4 regions of the Bradyrhizobium sp. USDA 3240 genome follow, and region 2 is predicted to be linked to each of the others. Evidence: riboswitches for the same ligand, from Rfam matches in the RefSeq annotation. Region 2 holds a riboswitch; each other region holds the start of a gene.
The links. A riboswitch is a leader RNA that binds a small molecule or an ion and turns the genes downstream of it on or off. The one in region 2 is predicted to bind cobalamin.

Region 1: another riboswitch for cobalamin. It lies ahead of ACVIGA_RS16755 (TonB-dependent receptor); the one in region 2 lies ahead of ACVIGA_RS24375 (TonB-dependent receptor).
Region 3: another riboswitch for cobalamin. It lies ahead of metE (5-methyltetrahydropteroyltriglutamate--homocysteine S-methyltransferase); the one in region 2 lies ahead of ACVIGA_RS24375 (TonB-dependent receptor).
Region 4: another riboswitch for cobalamin. It lies ahead of ACVIGA_RS36160 (DUF1636 family protein); the one in region 2 lies ahead of ACVIGA_RS24375 (TonB-dependent receptor).

Annotation. Positions count from the first base shown of each region.
Region 1 covers NZ_JBSSGD010000002.1:3,390,283-3,394,869, forward strand. The annotation lists gene ACVIGA_RS16750 (PepSY domain-containing protein) at 1-45, opposite strand, end outside; gene ACVIGA_RS16755 (TonB-dependent receptor) at 48-2,333, opposite strand; cobalamin riboswitch at 2,440-2,636, opposite strand; gene ACVIGA_RS16760 (CobW family GTP-binding protein) at 2,865-3,794, opposite strand; gene ACVIGA_RS16765 (amidohydrolase family protein) at 3,796-4,587, opposite strand, start outside.
Region 2 covers NZ_JBSSGD010000002.1:5,032,691-5,037,277, reverse strand. The annotation lists gene ACVIGA_RS24390 (ABC transporter substrate-binding protein) at 1-680, opposite strand, end outside; gene ACVIGA_RS24385 (ABC transporter ATP-binding protein) at 722-1,495, opposite strand; gene ACVIGA_RS24380 (FecCD family ABC transporter permease) at 1,492-2,535, opposite strand; cobalamin riboswitch at 2,648-2,845, shown strand; gene ACVIGA_RS24375 (TonB-dependent receptor) at 2,956-4,587, shown strand, end outside.
Region 3 covers NZ_JBSSGD010000002.1:5,823,625-5,828,211, forward strand. The annotation lists partial or broken gene metE (5-methyltetrahydropteroyltriglutamate--homocysteine S-methyltransferase) at 1-1,655, opposite strand, end outside; cobalamin riboswitch at 1,757-1,953, opposite strand; partial or broken gene ACVIGA_RS28155 (helix-turn-helix domain-containing protein) at 2,842-3,033, shown strand; gene ACVIGA_RS28160 (group II intron maturase-specific domain-containing protein) at 3,038-3,652, shown strand; partial or broken gene ACVIGA_RS28165 (IS630 family transposase) at 3,732-4,225, shown strand; gene ACVIGA_RS28170 (IS30 family transposase) at 4,248-4,587, shown strand, end outside.
Region 4 covers NZ_JBSSGD010000002.1:7,558,524-7,563,110, reverse strand. The annotation lists gene cobN (cobaltochelatase subunit CobN) at 1-1,794, opposite strand, end outside; gene cobW (cobalamin biosynthesis protein CobW) at 1,794-2,828, opposite strand; gene ACVIGA_RS36160 (DUF1636 family protein) at 2,825-3,199, opposite strand; cobalamin riboswitch at 3,293-3,508, opposite strand; gene cobO (cob(I)yrinic acid a,c-diamide adenosyltransferase) at 3,545-4,198, shown strand; gene ACVIGA_RS36150 (cobyric acid synthase) at 4,213-4,587, shown strand, end outside.

The DNA of each region.
Region 1 (4,587 bases), 1.6 Mb from region 2:
GACATAGAGCCATCGCCGCGATCGCCGGATCAGAGCCTTGCGCATGGTCAGAACTTCACGTTGACGGACAATTCGGCGGTGCGCGGCATGCCAAGCAGCCACTGCCCCGTCCCGTTCGAGGTCACCGCGTAGACCTTGTCGAACAAATTGTAGACCCGGAACGCGACGGTGGTGCGGTCATCCGGCTTCCACCTGACACCGCCGTTGACCACATTGTAGCCCGGCCGCAACTGGGTGTTGGCAAGGTCTGAGTACATCGCACCGACCATCTGCACGCCGCCATAGACCGACCAGTTCGGCGCGAAGTCCCAGGTCAGCCAGACGTTGGCGACCTTCTGCGGCACGTTGATCGGGACATTGCCGGCATAGCTGACGAGCTTGCCGCCGACCGACTGGGTGTTGTTGTCATACTTGGCCTGCAACATCGCGACATTGGTGTCGATGCGCCAGCCGTCGTTCAGCGCCAGGCCGACCGTTGCCTCTACTCCGCGGGATGATTGCTGACCGATCTGCAGCGAAGCGCCGGGAGTGCTGGGATCGGCAACCAGCAGGTTGTTCTTGACGATCTGATAGCCGGCCAGCGTCCATTCGCCGCGGCCGCCCAGGAACGATTGCTTGACCCCGAACTCGGTCTGCTTGCCGGTGGACAGCTGAAACGTCTTTTGCGAGGCCGACAGCGAGATGATGTTGCCGACCGGATCGACGCCGACCGCATACTGGCCATAGAACGCGAGGTTCTTGATCGGCTCATACACGATGCCGGTGCGCCAGCTCGTGCCCGACAGCGTGGTTTCGAAGCTGTTCGTCGGTGTCTTGTAGTCAGTACGGTCGACCTCAGGGCGATCGTACCTGACGCCAGTGACGAGCGACAACTGATCGGTCAGCGATAGCCGATCTTCGGCGAACAGCGCGTATTGATTGACGTTTGCATTGAAGCCCGGCGTGGTCGGAGACTTGGTCACAAAGAACGACCCGGGATCAAACACATAGGGAGCGACCGAGGAGTTCGTGGGAATGGACGGAACGCTTGAGTTGTTGGTATGGAAGAACTCGATGTGATTGACGTCGAAACCGGTCACGAACCGGTTCTCGAGGCCGAAGATGTGGCCGCTGAAGGTCGCATCCATGCGGTTGCCGACCTGCTTCTGATCGTGGAATATCTCAAGATAGCTCGTGCGATCGATCAGCTGCGTCTTGGGGTTGAAAGTGTAGTTTTCGATATCGCGCCAGTGCCGCTCGCTGTTCAGATAATACAGCGTGTTGTTGACCTTGATGCCGTCGGCGACATCCCACTCGGTCTTGAACTGGGTCCAGCTGTCCTGGTAGCGGATCGCGCTGTCCGATGCGTTGTAGTTCTTGAAACGCAGCGCGTCCTGGATCTGGCCGTTGATCAGCGGCGTGCCGAAATAGCGCGACGGACTGCGGTCGCCATAGTCTTCGGAGAGCGTAAAGGCGAGATTTTCCGATGCCTGCACGCGCACGGCGGCGGAGACCACTGCATTCGAGGTCTTGTCGCGATCGACCCAGCCGTCCGACATGTTGCCGGTGGCGTTGATGCGGTACGACACATTGGGATTGATCGGCCCGGTGCTGTCCACCGACAGCCGTCGCGTCATGTTGCTGTCGAGCGAGACCTCGGCCTCGTTATAGGGCGTGCCCTGCGGCTTCTTCGGAACGACGTTGATGACGCCGCCAATCGCGCCTTCGCCGTACAGCACGGAGGCCGGGCCGCGCAGCACCTCGATGCGTTGCGTCGACCAGGTGTCGTAGGGGAACGTCAGGGTGCCGGAGCCGACGTAGAAGCGCGTCCCGTCGTACAGCGTCATCACCGAGTTGCTGCCGGCAAAGCCACGGGTGCTGAACGACAGGCCGCCATTGCCGGGCGCCGGCGTTGCGATGAACCCAGCCGCATTCTGGGTGACGGCGTCGAGCACATTATGCTGGCCGCGTTCGGCGATGGTCTGCGCCGTGATGATCTCGACGCTGGCCGGCGTCTGCAGCGGCGTCAAATTGAGACGGCTGCCGGTGCCGCCCTGCGTGGTGGCGTTGAGCGTCGGCGACGCCGATCCGGAAGCGCCTGACACCGCAGCATGTGGCGCGCCAGCGGCTGCCGCCGCCGTTGCAGGTCTCGCGCGTGACCGCGATGCGGCGGCAGGATTGCTGCTTCGTGCCGCAGGCTTGGGCCTTGCGGATGTCGCGGGGGCGACCTCGATCGGATCGAGCGTCGTGGGTGGAGGTGTTTGTGCCGAACCCTCGGCGGGCAGCAGCAGCGATGACAGGGAGCAAACGAGACCGAGGCGCCAACGGCGCGCGGCGGGAGAGGACGGAGACATGAAAAGACTCGCGGTAACGTGGCACGTCACCGCGAACGCGGAGTGGCGCAGTGCCCGAAAGGCAATGCTCCGATCCCACCAGGACGCCCCCGCCCGATGTGCTCGCGTGTGACCACGACTGACGGCAGGTCTCCTGGCTCACGGGTCATCGCCTGTCGACGCCTTCCCGGGCCTGAAAGGCCCAGTGGCAAATTGACGAAAGGCTCGCCGTTTACAGTTGCGGGGACAGCTGCGGCATTGGGGTTACCCTCGCACCGCATTCCCTTTTGATCCCCGAAGGGAACCGTCGAGAGAAACGATAGGTGGTGCGGGATGGGCTGTCAATTCGACGCGATTGTCGCACACATGCTTTGCGCGGTGGTGCTGCGGCGATGACACAGCGGCATCGGCGGCTGACGCGGGTACTTCTTATCCCCGTCATCCTGAGGTGCGAGCGGAGCGAGCCTCGAAGGATGCACGGCCACCAGCCGGGCCGTCGACCCTTCGAGACGCGCTTCGCGCTCCTCAGGGTGACGGGAAACTAGCTTCGCATCACTCGGCTTCGACGCATCCCTGCATCACCTCATCGATCTCGGCCCGCGACAGCGCGCCCATTTCGGCGATGAACACGATTCGCGTGCGCGGCACGCCCGGTGCCGGCACGCCGCCGGCAGCCAGCGTCGCGCGTCCGCCGGCGAGTTGAAATACCGTCAGCCGTCCGGGCTGCTCCACCGTCTCGAACAATCCCTTCGCCCGCGCCAGCTTCGGCGCCAGTTTGCCGATCGCCTGCTGCAAGCGCGGCAACCGCACCGGCCATTCAGAGGTCCAGCTCAGCGTCTCGAACCGGTCGGATACCGGCCGTCGCGGCGCGGTCTCGCGCGGCGCCGGCACCTGATCGAGGTCGGCCGGAAACAGCAGCGCGGCCGGCACCTCGCCATGCAGCGCATCGACCACCACGGCCGCCGGACGCACCGCCCGCACCGCATCGCGGATCGCTGTGCACGCGGCTGCATCGGCCAGATCGACCTTGCTCAGCGCCACCACATCGGCCGCCCGCAGCTGCGAGCGCAGCAGCGCATCGTTCAGCATCGCCGCAGGCTGCGTCGCGTCGACCACGCACAGCACCGCCTCTAGCGGCGCCTCCTTCCAGATCACGGGATCCATCAGGTTGCGCACGATGTCGGCAGAATCGGCGATCCCGCTGGTCTCGATCACGATGAATTCGGGACGCGGATCACGCCGCAGCAGGGTTGCGAGCGTGCGCAGCAGATCGCCTTCCAGCGTGCAGCAGATGCAGCCATTGCTCAGGCTGACCACGCCGTCGCTGGCGCCGGCGATCAGCTCCGCGTCGATATTGATCGCGCCGAAATCATTGACCACCGCAGCGATGCGCCGCCCTTGCGCATGCGCCAGCAGATGGTTGACGACCGTGGTCTTGCCCGCCCCGAGAAAACCCGCGACCAGCAGGATCGGGACCGGCATCTCAGCCTCCGGCAATCGGCCGGCGCACCGGCCGGCCCGGCCGTGCGGCGACGTCAAGCACCCCATCGTTGATCAGCGGCTGGCCGCTGACCACGAGATGCCGCACGCCTTCCGCCGGGCGGTTCATCGCGGAGAAGGTCGCGCGATCGCTGAGCGTCTCGAAGTCGAACACCACGACGTCAGCGTCGGCGCCCGCCTGCAGCCTGCCCTTGGCACGCATTGCCGGCGTGCTCGCGGACAGGATTTCCGCCGGGATCAGCGCGCATTTGCGGATGCCCTCGAGCAGCGACACCTTCCGACGCTCGCGCACCCATTCGCGGATGAAGCGGGTGAAGCAGCCGGCCGAACGCGGATGCGAGGTGGCATCGTCAGGCAGCGGCCAGGCGTCGCCGGTGTAGGGGCGGCCATCCGACAGCGTCCACGGCATCGCGTCGGACGCGATCGCACCGCCCGGATACAGCACCGCCATGTCGAGCAGGTCGCGATGATGCTGATTGTTCTCGATATCGAGCACATGCCACAGCACCAGCGTCGAGGGTTCCGCGGCCTGCGCGGCCAGCAACTCCTCGCGGCTGCCGAAGCGGTGACCGTCGGTCACGCGCTGCACCGAATCATAGCCGAGGCCGTTGCGCTCCTCGAACTGGGGATCGCTGAAGAAGGTCGCCGCCAGCACGGTGGAGCCGGTGCCGTAGGGATAGGCCTCCACCGTGATCGGCAGGCCCTGCGCCTGCGCCTTGGCGATCAGCGCCACACAGCGCTCGATGTCCGTCTTGCTCGACGAGTTGAAGTGACA
Region 2 (4,587 bases):
AAGCGCTCCAGCGCCGGATGCAGCAGGAAGGCGCGGCCCTCATCCTCGGCGCGATCGCCGGCCTCCGACACCAGGATGAAATCCGGCCGCAGTTTTACGATGGCCTCCAGCGAAGCAAATCCGCCCGCGCCGAGCCCGAGCTCGCCGGCCGCGTTGATCAGGCCGGTTGCCGCCAGCAGCGAGCTGATCAGGCTGCTGTCGCCCGACACAAAGCCGCGGCGCTCCAGCGGCAGCACGCGATAGTGATGAACACTCGCCACCGCCCGCGCTCGCGCGACGGCCGCATCGAGCCGTGCGATCTCGGCCTGCGCACGATCGGGATGCTGCACCACGTCACCCATCGCGCGGATCTGGTCCCTCACCTCGCCCAGCGTGCGCGGCACTGTGAACTCGACGAGGTGCAGCCCATTGGCCTTCAAGAGATCGCGCGTCGCGCGCTTGTCGAACAGGCTGACCACGACAAGGTCGGGCTTGAGCAACAACACGTCCTCAGCCCCGCCCGACAGGCGCGGATAGTTTCGCGCTTTCTCGGCGGCCCAGGATTGCCAGGCATCGCGCGAAAAGCGGCTCAGCCCGAGGATCTGGTCCGGATCGGCCAGCGACAGCACGAGCTGGTCGCTGCACACATTCATCGAGATGATGCTCGGTCCGGCCGCCAAGGCGGCGGCACACGACATCATCCATGCCGCCGCGGCCAAAACTGCGAGACGCCGCCCACCCATCACACATCCGCCCACGGCACGATGACGGCCTCGCGCTGAAATTCGGCGCGATAGGCGCGGACCCGGAACACGCTAGCCAGAACGCTCTCCGACAACGCGTCGCCCGACGTGCCCTGTGCCGCCAGCCGTCCCTCGGACAGCACTAGCACATGATCGGCAAAGCGCGCGGCGAGCCCGAGATCGTGCGTCACCACGATCACCAGCACGCCGGCGTCTGCGACGTTGCGCAGCTTCTGCATCACGTCGATCTGGTGGCGCGGATCGAGCGAAGCGGTCGGCTCGTCGGCGAGAATCACCGGCGCTTCGACCGCCAGCACCCGGGCCAGCGCGACGCGGCTGCGCTCGCCCCCGGACAGCTCGGTGACGCGGCGGTCGCCGAATTCGGTGACGTCGACCGCCTGCATCGCCCGCAGCACCGCCTCGATATCCTTTTGCGACAGCCGCGCCGGATCGGTCGCGCCATGCGGATAACGGCCGAGCGCGACGATATCGCGCGCCGGCAGCGGCCAATGCACCATGTGCCCCTGCGGCAAATAGGCGAAACGTTTCGCCCGTTCGCGGAGCGGCAGCGACGCCAGCGCGTCGCCGCCGATCCTGATGTCGCCATCGGATGGAATTAGTCCAGCGAGCGCGCGCAGCAGCGTGGTCTTGCCGGCGCCGTTGGGGCCAACCAGCGCGACCAGATGGCCGGCCTCCAGCGACAGCGAAACATCGTGCAGCACCTTGCGGCTGCCGAGCGAGGTATTGAGCGCAGTGGCGGCGAGCAGCGTCATGCCACGCCTCCGCCGAGCGCGCGGCGTTCGCGCATGATCAGATACAGGAAGAACGGCACGCCGATGATTGAGGTCAGCACGCCGACCTTGATGTCCGAGCTCGAGGGGATGATGCGCACCGCGATATCGGCGGCGAGCAGCAGCGCCGAACCGGTGAGCGCGCTCGGCACCAGCAGCCGTGCCGGATCGTGACCGATCAGGGGGCGCATCAGGTGCGGTGCGACGAGACCGATGAAGCCGATCGTGCCCGTGACGGCGACCGCACCGCCGACGCCGAGCGCAACGCCCGTGATCACGAGCAACCTTAGCCGCCCGACATCGACGCCGAGGCTCTGCGCCGCCTCCTCGCCGAGCGTCAGCGCGCGGAACACGTTCGCCTGGCTGAGCAGGATGACCGCACCCACGACGATGAAGGGCAGCGCCAGCGCCACGTGCTGGAAGCTGCGGTCCTCCAGCGAGCCGAGCAGCCAGAATGCGATCTCCAGCACCACGAACGGATTGCTGGAGAGGTTCATCACCAGCGCGGTTGCAGCTCCCGCAAAGCTCGAGATCGCAAGCCCGGCGAGGATCAGGATCAGCAGCCCGGCATTGCGGCCGGCGATTGCGAGCAGCGCGAACACCGAGCCAAACGCGGCGATGATCGCCACCACCGGCAGCGCGTAGGACCGCACATCGGCGAGGCCGAGCGCGATCACCAGCACCGCGCCGAATGCCGCCGATTGCGGCGCGCCGAACAGCGACGGCGAGGCCAGCGGATTGCGCAGCAGGCCCTGCAGCGCCGCGCCTGATAGCCCGAGAATACCGCCGATCGCGAACGCCAGAATGGTGCGCGGCAACCGGATCTCGCGCACGATCACCTGCGCCACGTCGCTGCCGCCGCCGAACAGCGCCTCGATCACCGCAAGCGGCGACAGCCGCACCGGCCCGATGCCGAGCGAGAGCACCAGCAGCAGGACCACGAGCGCGAGCAGCGCCGCGATGGCGCCCCACCGGCGCCGCGCCGCGACCTCGGCCGCCAAGGTAAAATCCTGCACGCTCATTGGATCCATGCTCTTACAGCGATCGCCGTGGCAGGCAAGCGACACCCGCCAAAAACCGTAGCCGTGCGACCGCTGCCCGACGTCCGCCGGGTTGACATTGCTGCCGGGCCGAACCCTAGATGAACATGACGGTTCTTTCATGAGATGAAAAGGGAATGCGGTGCGGGGAAACTTCCCCAATGCCGCGGCTGCCCCCGCAACTGTATGCGGTGAATCCTTCGTCACAGGCCACTGGGAATCTCGGTCCTGGGAAGGCGACGAAGGGTAACGACCCGCGAGCCAGGAGACCTGCCGTCAGCCGTGGTCACACGCGAAGATGCCGGTCGGGGAGTACAGGCATGAGCTTCACCTGATGCGAGAGCGCATGGTGAGACTGGTTTCGCGGTGACGTGCCACTGACGTTACCGAGGTCTCACCTAGATGTTCTCCAACTCGTCCTTCCGGCGCCGCGCGCTTCTGCTCGCGTCGACGATGATCGCGCCGGCAATCGTTCTCTCGACCGCACGGGCACAGCAGGCACCCTCGCCCGATCAGCTACCGGCCGTCGAAATCACCAAGCCAAGCGACCAGAATTTCACGCGCGCCAAGCCGGCCGCCGACGAAGCGCCGGCGCCGCGTCGCCTGGCGCCGGGCACCGCCCAAGGCAACAATGTGGGCAGCGGAGCAGGATCGAACACGACGGGGACCGGCACCGCCAACGGAACGGGCGGCACCGGCGGCGGCCGGCAGTTCGCGGGCATTGTCGGCTCCTCCTCGACCGTGATCACGGCCGACGACATCGCGCATTCGCCGGTGCAGTCGCTGCCCGAGATTCTCGCGCAGGTGCCGGGCGTCCAGCTGCAAACGCTTTACGGCGGGCCGAACGGCGCCAAGACCTCGGTCGACCTGCGCGGCTTCGGCGCATTCGCCTCCGACAACACCTTGTTCCTGCTCAACGGCCGACGCCTCAACGACGTCGACAAGGCCGGCTTCGATCTCACGACGATTCCGCTCGATTCGATCGCGCGCATCGAGATCACGCGCGGCAACAGCGGTGCGGTGCTCTATGGCGACAACGCGGTGGGTGGCGTGGTCAACATCATTACCAAGACCGGCGCCGGCGGTCCGCCGGCGACGATACGCGCCGAAGGCGGCTTCGGCTCGTTCAGCACCCGCATGGCCGCGGTGTCCGCGGCGCTCAATTCCGGCCCATGGTCGACCTCGTTCTACGGCAACGGCATCAAGTCCGACGGCTACCGTGTCAATAACGCGCTCGACCAGCGCAACGCCGTCGGCAACGTCAATTATACCACGTCCGATCTCACCGCCTTCCTCACCGTCACCGGCAGCGACCAGAAGCTCGGCCTGCCCGGCGGACGGCTGGTCGATCCGTCGATCGGCGTCAACGAACTGCTCACCGATCGCCGCGGCGCGGCGACGCCCTTCGACTATGCCAACCAGCAGACCGCCAGCGTCACCACCGGCTTTACCAAGACGCTGATGAATGGCGTCGACCTCATCGTCGACGGCGGCTGGCGGCAGCGCGAGACGCAAAGCGGCTTCTTCGGCACCGTGCCGACCATCAGCTTCGCCTCGACCTACAATGACGCCGCGCTACAGACCTGGTCGATCACGCCGCGGCTCAGCGTCAAGAACGTGATGCTGGGCATGCCGTCGACGATCCTGACCGGTATCGACTACTACGATTCGACGTTCCGCGAAGCACGCGGCGCCTATCAGGGCGTCGATCCCACCCACATCTACAATATCGAGCAGCAGACCGTAGCCGGCTACTGGCAGCACACGCTGGGCCTATTGCCGACGACCGACTTCTCCTACGGGGCGCGCGTCCAGAATACCAGCGTCTCGGCACGCGATCGCTACGATCCGAACGCACCGTTTGCGTTCGACACGCAGGCGGCGCCGCTCGACAGCAACGAGACCCAATACGCGCTGCATGTCGGCGCCGAGCATCGCTTCACCGACACCTTCTCGGTGTTCGGCCGCGCCGCGCGCGCATTCCGCACACCCGATGTCGACGAGCGCGTCGCATCGGGTCCGTCATTCGACCCG
Region 3 (4,587 bases), 790 kb from region 2:
GGCTTCGGCCGCGAGACATCTCCAAACGGGATCGGCGGCCGGACACAGCGCGAGCCATAGGATTGCACCCAACCGTTTTTGGTAAATGCGAAGCCGGAGAGTTGCTCGCCGAAGTACTGCACCATGTCATTGCGCTCAAACTCGCCATGGACGAGCACGTCCAGACCGATGTCTTCCTGCCAACGTACGGCGCGCGCCGTCTCTTCCTTGAGGAACTTGTCGTATTGCTCGTCGCTCATCGCGCCTCGCGCATGCGCCGCCCGGGTATTACGGACCTCTGAGGTCTGAGGAAACGATCCGATGGTCGTGGTCGAGAACGCTGGAAGCCCGAAGCGCTTGCGTTGGATCTCGGCCCGACTGGCAAATGGGCTGGGCCGCCGGCGCATGGCCTGGTTGATCGCACTCAGCCGGACAACGACATTGGCATCTCGGATCTTCGGCGACGTCCCGCGGACGGCTGCGGCACACTCCGATTCCACAAGAGCTTTCGCAACATTCTGGTCGCCTGCGAGTGCCCGCGCCAAGGTCGCAAGCTCACGCATCTTCTGAACCGAGAAAGCAAGCCAGCTCTTGACGTCGGAGGCGAGCCCGGTCTCGAGTTCAACATCGACCGGCACATGAAGCAGCGAGCAGGATGGGGCGATCTGTACGCGGTCCTTACCAAGCTTCGCAATCGCGGAGGCCAGTCGCTGGCGGAACGCCGACAAATTCGATCGCCAAACATTCCGACCGTCTATGACGCCGAGCGACATGACGAGGTCACTCGCCACTCGCAATGATCTGGCTCAATAACTCTGGCGCGCGAACCAGATCGACGTGCAGCCCGGCAACAGGCAGGCGCAGGGCAGCGTCCAGATTGTCGCAGAGGCCACCGAAATAGCTTGCAACCATGATCTTGATGGCCGGCCCTTCCTGCGAGCCGGTCATAAGCATGTACCAAGGATTTTCGCGAACTCTCATCCAGATCAAGGACTAGGCAAGGTTCGTCGAATTGACCCCAATTTGCCCCGCGTTTGGCCAATTCCTTCAAAAGCTCAATATAGACCGGTATCAGGTCATCTAGCAGTGACAGTGGCTGGAACGCAGGATCGGCACTCTTGCCAAGCTTCAAGAATGTAACCGGCCCTTATCAGGACAGGGCGCGTCTGAAAGCCAAGGGCCTTGGCTTCCTCGTACTCCTCGATTGGTTTGCGAGAGGATAGTCTGAAAGTCTGCCCCGGGTGAAATTCCGGGACCATGTAATGGTAGTTGGTGTCGAACCATTTGGTCATCTCCTGCGCGGGTGCGCCATATCCACGCGACGGGTGACCGCAACTCCCATCCTGACCGTCGCATTGTGCCCCGCGTGCCATGGCGAAGTATGTCTTGAGCGAAATGGATCCGGCATTCGGCTCGTAGGCTTCTGGCATGGCACCAACCATGACACTGGTGTCGAGCACCTGGTCGTACAGTGAGAAATCGTTCGATGGGATCACGGTGACACCGAGAGACCTCTGGCGAGCCCAATTTGCGGCACGTAGGCCAGCTGCATCCTCGAGCAACTGCTGTTCGGCGATTTTTCCGGCCCAGTAAATTTCGAGCGCAACCTTGAGCTCTCGCCTTGGACCGATGCGTGGCGTTCCGAGTGTGGCAACCGGAAGAGAGAGAAGAGACATAGCGTTAACCCCATATTGGTGGCAAAGGCCATGGCGGACGCAGGCAGAAGAAGCCGCGCGAGCGACCGCTGCTTGGCGCACCACCGGGACACCCGCCGGTGGACGAAGATAGTGGCGGGGCAGGGCTCCTGGCTCGCGGCTCAGCGCTGCTATCCGGTCTTCCCGAAACCGTCAGGCTTCAGTGCCTTCGTTGGACAGCTCGCCACTCACAGTTGCGGGGACAGCGCCGGAATTGACACCGGCTTCCCTCTTAGCTCCGGCCTAATGAGACCGGAGAACCTCGACACCTTCAATTATCGGCAAAAGGGATATTCCGTCAACCTCGCGTCATGTTGCGATCTGCTAATGTGCCTAGCGGCATGCCCCCCGTTCATACTCGATGCAGAAGTCGCTCTACAATCACGGACATCGGATGACATCCCGAAAGTCCCTCCGCGTGGGCAGCGACAAATCCGAATACGCCGCCTTTGCACCGAGGACCACTTGGTCGAACAGACGGCTTTCATGCAAGCTGGCCCCGGTTCATCGCGCACGGCGCGCTGCGCTGCCTTCTCCAAGCAATCAACGATCCACCGAATAAGATAGCATACGCGGCGCGAGGTGGTTCTGTGATGCCAGCCATTTCTGGTAGGCGTCACTCGGACATTTTTTGGCGATACTGCCCAGGCAAGCATATCAACCAAACCAAGGAGACCGGCTCGCAATGAAAATGGCTGTTTGGAGTGCCCTCGGTGTCTTTGCTGTTGCCGTCTCGGCGGTCGGCCTGTTCGGGTTGATGGTAAGACCGCTCTTGAGTAACACCGCTCGACAGTTTCTCTCGAAACTATTGATCGGCTCAAGCCGAGGCTAGCACGGCTCGGCGCCTCTACCTGCTTGCGGAGGACAGGACTTGCGTCGAGGCCGCATCTTCCGGTCGATTGAAGAGCACGATATGCGCCGGCCGACACGAGCGATCGCGCATGCCAGCGAGTAAATGCCCGCCTGCTTAAAGCGTGCACTTCGGCGGCGTCTGTTCCAAACGCCCGGCGCTGATGGGCGGTTTCGTATCGTTGTGGGCCTTTGAGTGCCAAGCACATCTGCCTGGCGCTGCAACTAGAGCATTTCATTGCTTAACTGAATCGGAGGGAATTCCGGTTTTTGGCGGTTTATGATTCAAGATGCTGACTGGATTGGAGGCCAGCATCGCATGACCCGACCTCTTTCCCTGGATCTTCGCGAGCGTGTGGTGGCGTCGGTTTTAGCGGGCGAGAGCTGCCGATCTGTGGCGGAACGGTTTGGTGTTGCGGTCTCGTCGGTTGTGAAGTGGTCACAGCGGCAGCGGGCGACCGGCTCGGTTGCGCCTGGCAAGATGGGCGGTCACCGCAAGCCCGTGCTTGATCTGGATGGCGCGGACACATCCCGACCTCCCTTGGTGTCGGTATGCCGACGACGGACTGGTGCACTGCCGGACCGAGCAAGAAGCAGAGGCCATTAGGGCGGAGCTTCAGGCGAGGTTGGAGGTGTGCGGACTTCAGATGCACCCGACAAAGACGCAGATCGTCTATTGCATGGACAACAGGCGTCGGCGAACGTATCAGAGGGTCAAGTTTGACTTTCTCGGATATCAGTTCAGGCCGCGGCAGGTGGCAACGTCACAGCGGAAGGAATTCTTTTGTGGATACACCCCGGCGGTCAGTCCGACAGCTTTGAAGGCCATGCGAGCAACGATCCGAAGCGTGCACATTCCCCGGCAAACGCCGGGGACGCTGGCTGAGATTGCCCAACAGATCAATCCACTCCTCCGGGGGTGGATAGGTTATTATGGTCGGTTCAGCCGTTCAGCGCTGTTCTCTCTGGTCGACTACGTCAATCAGAAGCTGAAGGCGTGGATCATGCGAAAGTACAAGCGCTTCCGGCTCCACAAAACCGGTGCTTCGCTGTTCTTGCGAAAGCTGGCTCGGAATAACGCGGAGCTGTTCGTGCACTGGCAGTTCTTCGGAACGACCACGTTCACCTGACGGGAGCGGTGTGAACCGAGAGGTTCACGCACCGTTCTGCGAGAGGCCGGGGGTGAAAATCCCCCGGCCTACTCACCCTTGGATCAAGACCAACATGGCCCCTTTGCGGGGCTGGCGCCGCAAGGGCGCACGCCTGCGCGGCTTCGCCCCGCACGGTCACTGGCGTACCCTCACATTCCTCGACGCGCTCCGCCATGACCAACTCACGGCACCCTGCGTCTTCGGCGGCCCCGTCAACGGCGAATGCTTCTGCGCTTATGTGAAGCACCTTCTCCTGCCAACCCTGCGCGAAGGCGACATCGTCATTCTCGACAACCTCGGAAGCCACAAGTCGAAAGCTGTCAGGCAGATGATCCAGGCTGCTGGCGCCAGGCCCTGGTACCTGCCGCGATACTCGCCCGACCTCAACCCGATCGAACAGGCCTTCTCCAAGATCAAACACTGGATGCGGCAGGCTCAGAGGCGCACCGTCGAAGACACTTGGCGCCAAATCGGTCACCTCGTTCAGGACATCCAGCCTCGCGAATGCCAAACTACTTCGCAAACGTCGGTTATGCTTCAGTCAAAATGTGAAACGCTCTAGGGTGTTGTGGCGATGGGACAATGTTATGGCCAGCTCAGCCTTGAAGAGCGCGTTGAGATTTACCGCCTGGCTGCAGGCGGTAAATCTCGAAACGATATTGCGTCTGCGCTTGACCGCGCGACGTCGACGATAAGTCGGGAGCTGAAGCGCAACTCGCGGCCTACCAAGGTCTGGAGGGGCGGTTACGAACCTGTCCGGGCTCAACAATTGGCCGAACGTCGGCGACGGCAGGATGGCCGCTTCAAGCTGGCGCGCCAGCCGGCCCTGCGGGACTGCGTCGGCAAAAGCCTTGCGATGGGACATTCGCCGGAGCAGATCGCTGGTCGACTGGCGCGAGAGCATGGTCGCGTCA
Region 4 (4,587 bases), 2.5 Mb from region 2:
CAAGCCCTCCGGTACCGCCGCCTGCGCGAGCGGCGGCGGCAGATGGCCGATCGTCACGGCGCCGATCCGGCGCTTGGCCTGCGCGGCCTCGCCGGGGTCGTTGACGATGAAGGGATAGACGACGGGCAGATCGCCGATCAGCGCTTCCGGCCAACATGCGGATGACAGCGCAACCGACTTGCCGGGCAACCATTCCAGCGTTCCATGCGCGCCCATATGGACGACGGCATCGATGCCCTGCTGCCTGAGCCACAGATGGAACGCGACATAGGCATGGCGCGGCGTGCGCGAGAGATCGTGATAGTCGGCATCGCGCTGACCGACGTCACCGCGCTCCGGCTGAACCGCGATGATCGACTTGCCGCACGGGATCGCCGAGAAATGAAACGCGCCGTCGCGGCAATCGGGATCGTTCTCCGGCGCGCCCCATGCGCGTGCAAGATCGTCCTGGAGCAGCTCGGGAAGGCCGGAGATCGCCGCGCGATATTCAGCCACGTCCCATGTCAGCTTCCGGTGCAGCAGCACGCCGCCCAGCGATTCCACCGGCGCAAGATCAAAGCCCGCAGTTGCGAGATCGGCCAGCAACGTCTCCACCGAAGCCAGCGCATCCAGACCAACGGCATGCGCGATCTGATGCGGGCGCCCCGGATAATTCGAGAGCACGACCGCAAGCTGCTTGTCTCTGGCGGGCTTGCCGGAAAGCCGATGCCAGGCTGCCACACGCGCGGCGACCGCGGCGACGCGCTCGGCATCCGGCCGGTGCGCAAGATGGGCGAATTGCAGATCGGGATCGCGCTCGCCAGGCGACTTGAAGCTCACGACGCCCGCGAACAGGCGACCGTCGACCTCCGGCAACACCACATGCATCGCGAGATCGCCGGGCGACAGACCGCGCAGCGACAAGTCCCAATCCTCCCGCCGCGCCGTCGACAGCGCGACTTGGAACACCGGACACGATGCGGCATCGAACGGCGTCGTGCCGTCGTCGCCGGCCGCGGAGAACGCAGTCAGATTGACGATGGCCGCCGGCGGGCATTGCGCGAACTGAGCGCGCAGCCAGTCGGTCACGCCCGCCGCCTTCAGCGAGGTGACGAACACGCCGTGGGCATCAAAGCCCTCCGCGCGCAACGCATCGATCAGCGCATCGACCGGCGCGGTGTCGCCGGCCGCCAGATAGGAGCGATAGAAGGTCACCAGCACAAGCGGCCGGCCATTCGATGCCGGCAGTGCCGCGACGGCGCCGCGCCGCGAATCGTAGACGCCGATCTCGGGAAGATCGATCTCGCCGACGACCGGCCCGGCATAAAGGCCGGACGCCAGCGCCAGTTGCGCGATCACGGCCTGCGCGGCAACGGGGCCGCCCTTGTCGCACAGCAACTTCAGGCGGCGCAGCGTCGAGACCGGCAAGGTCGAGAATTCATCCAGCCGCAAATCGTCGCGGCCATCCGCCGGCAGCACGACCAGGGCGATGCCGCGCTCCTTCGCCAGCCGATGCACCGCGGCCAGGCCATATGACCAATAGGGTTCGCCGCCGATCAGCCGGACCAGGATGCCGCGCGCCTGCGACAGTGTGCGCTCGATATAGGTATCGACCGACAGCGGATGGCGCAGCTCCGCGAGATTGGCGAGCCGCAGCGACGGCAGCGCGGCGCGGCCCCGCCGCCAGCCGGCCGCGAACGCGGCGAGATCGCTGTCGGAAAACGACAAGACCACGAGATCGGCCGGATCCTGGCCGAGGTCCCTTGGTGTCGCGGTCTCCTCAAGGCCGCGGCTCTCGCGGAAGACGACGTGCATCAGACACCTAGTCGCGCCCTGATCGCAGCTTCATCGATATCGCCGTGTTCTCCGATCACGACGAGCTTCGACTGCCGCGGCCGCGCACCCCATGGCATGTCGAACTGATGCCTGACCCGCTCGCCGACCGATTGCACCAGCAACCGCATCGGCTTGCCTTCGACGGCGATGTAGCCCTTGGCGCGCAGCACGTTCTGCTCGCGCGCCAGCCCCTTGATCGACGCGATCAGCGCATCGACATCCCCGATCTCCGGAAGGTCGATCACCACGGAATTGAAGTCGTTGTGCTCGTGCTCGTCCTCACCGTCATGGTGGGACGGCCGGGACGCGAGGTCATCCTCTGCCGCCGCCTCAAGACCGAGGATCACGCGGGCATCGATCGCGCCGTCGACGATGGGCAACATCGGCACCTCGCGCGGCATCTCGGCCGCGATCAGCTCTTTGGCCGCTTTGATCCCCTCGGCTCCGGCGAGATCGGCCTTGGTCAGCAGCACGATATCAGCGCAGGCGATCTGGTCCTCGAACACTTCCGACAGCGGCGTCTCGTGATCGAGATTGTCGTCGGCCGCGCGCTGCGCATCCACCGCGGCCGGGTCAGGCGCAAACCGGCCCGCCGCAACGGCCTCCGCATCGGCCAGCGCGATCACGCCATCGACCGTGATCCGCGAACGGATCTCCGGCCAGTCGAATGCCTTCAGCAGCGGCTTCGGCAGCGCGAGGCCGGACGTCTCGATCACGATATGATCGGGCCTCACAGGGCGCGCGAGCAACTGCTCCATCGCCGGGATGAAATCGTCGGCGACGGTGCAGCAGATGCAGCCATTGGCGAGCTCGACGATGTTCTCGGTCGGACAATTAGCATCGGCGCACGACTTCAGGATGTCGCCGTCGACGCCTTCGCTGCCGAATTCGTTCACCAGCACCGCGAGCTTCTTGCCGTTGGCATTGCGGATCAGATGCTGGATCAGCGTCGTCTTGCCGGACCCGAGAAAGCCGGTCACGACGGTGACCGGAACCTTGGCGAGCGTGGTCATTCTGCGGCCTCCGGCACGACGGCGATGGGTGGAATGCGGGCAAGCGATTGCTTGCGGAAGATTTCGGGACGGCTGCGCCACGGCACGATGCCGTCAGGCGCCGACGCATAGGCGGTGGCTCCTGCGATCACATCCTTGGCATGATCAGCGGACAGGCGGCCATAGACATAGGACCACCGCCCCGGCGCGCTGAGCGCGACCGAGCAGCCCTGGCTGCAGGCCGACAGGCATTCGACGGGAACCAGATTGACGTCATCGGGCACGCCGGCCTCAACAAGCGCGGCATGCAGGCGCGCACCGGGCGCGGTCTCACCTTCCGCGAGCGTCTGGCCCGCGCGACAGGTGATGCAGACATGAAGTGTAACGCTCATCGCCCTTCCTGGATTGACTGCGGGAAGCGATGAGGCACACGAACCTGACGTGAACAGGTTCGTTCCCCGTCGCGGAACACCCCGTCCGCCGGTCTCAAACACATCGCGTCGGCAGGTCTCCCGGCTTGCGGAGTAGGATTTCTCCCTTGATGCCCACCTTCCCGACTCCATCAGGGAATCAGTGGCTTGGGCATCTCTCCGGTCACGGTCGCGGGGGCGGCTGCGCTTTGGGCAAACCCAGCGGTCTGAGCCCTATCGCATTCCCTCTTCGCCTGTCGTAGGACAGGAACCAACGCGGGGGCACCATTCGTCCTAGCCCCGCACTTGTCAAGCCGAAGGAACGTGATGATTTCTGATGGAAACGACGCTGAGGACGGCGCCGTCGGCACCGACCCCTCGCTGGATGCGCGCCACGCGGCCAAGATGGCGAAAAAGAAGGTCGCCCGCGACAAGATCATGGCGACCAAGAGTGGTGAAAAGGGCCTGGTCATCGTTCATACCGGCGCCGGCAAAGGAAAATCCTCCTCCGCCTTCGGCATGATCGTGCGCTGTGTGGCGCACGGCTTTCCCTGCGCCGTGGTGCAATTCATCAAGGGCGCCTGGGATACCGGCGAGCGCCGCCTGCTTACCGGACATTTCGGCGATCTCTGCCAATTCCACGCCATGGGCGAAGGTTTCACCTGGGAGACGCAGGATCGCGCCCGCGACATCGCGGCAGCGCAGGCCGGCTGGGAAAAAGCCAAGCAGCTGATCGCGGATCCGAGCCTGCGCATGGTCGTGCTCGACGAGATCAACATCGCGCTTCGCTACGATTATCTGGCGATCGCCGATGTCGTCGACTTTCTGACGACGTCGAAGCCGCCGATGACGCATGTCGTGCTCACCGGACGCAACGCCAAGGACGAATTGATCGAAATCGCCGATCTCGTCACCGAGATGACGCTGGTGAAGCACCCCTTCCGCTCCGGCATCAAGGCGCAGCCGGGCGTCGAGTTCTGATGCGATAATCAATCATGGCGCGCGCATTGATGATCCAGGGAGCCGGCTCGGACGTGGGCAAATCGCTCATCGTCGCAGGCCTCGCGCGTGCAGCCAAACGGCGCGGCCTGCGCGTGCTGCCGTTCAAGCCGCAGAACATGTCCAACAATGCCGCCGTGACCGTCGACGGCGGCGAGATCGGGCGTGCGCAGGCACTGCAGGCGCTCGCCGCCGGCGTCGAGCCGCACACCGACATGAACCCGGTGCTGCTGAAGCCGGAAACCGACGTCGGCGCCCAGGTCATCGTGCACGGCAAGCGGATCGCGACCGCCCGCGCACGCGAATATGCCGGCATGAAGCCGTCGCTGATGGGCGCAGTGCTGGAGAGTTTTGGGCGCCTGAAGGCGCGC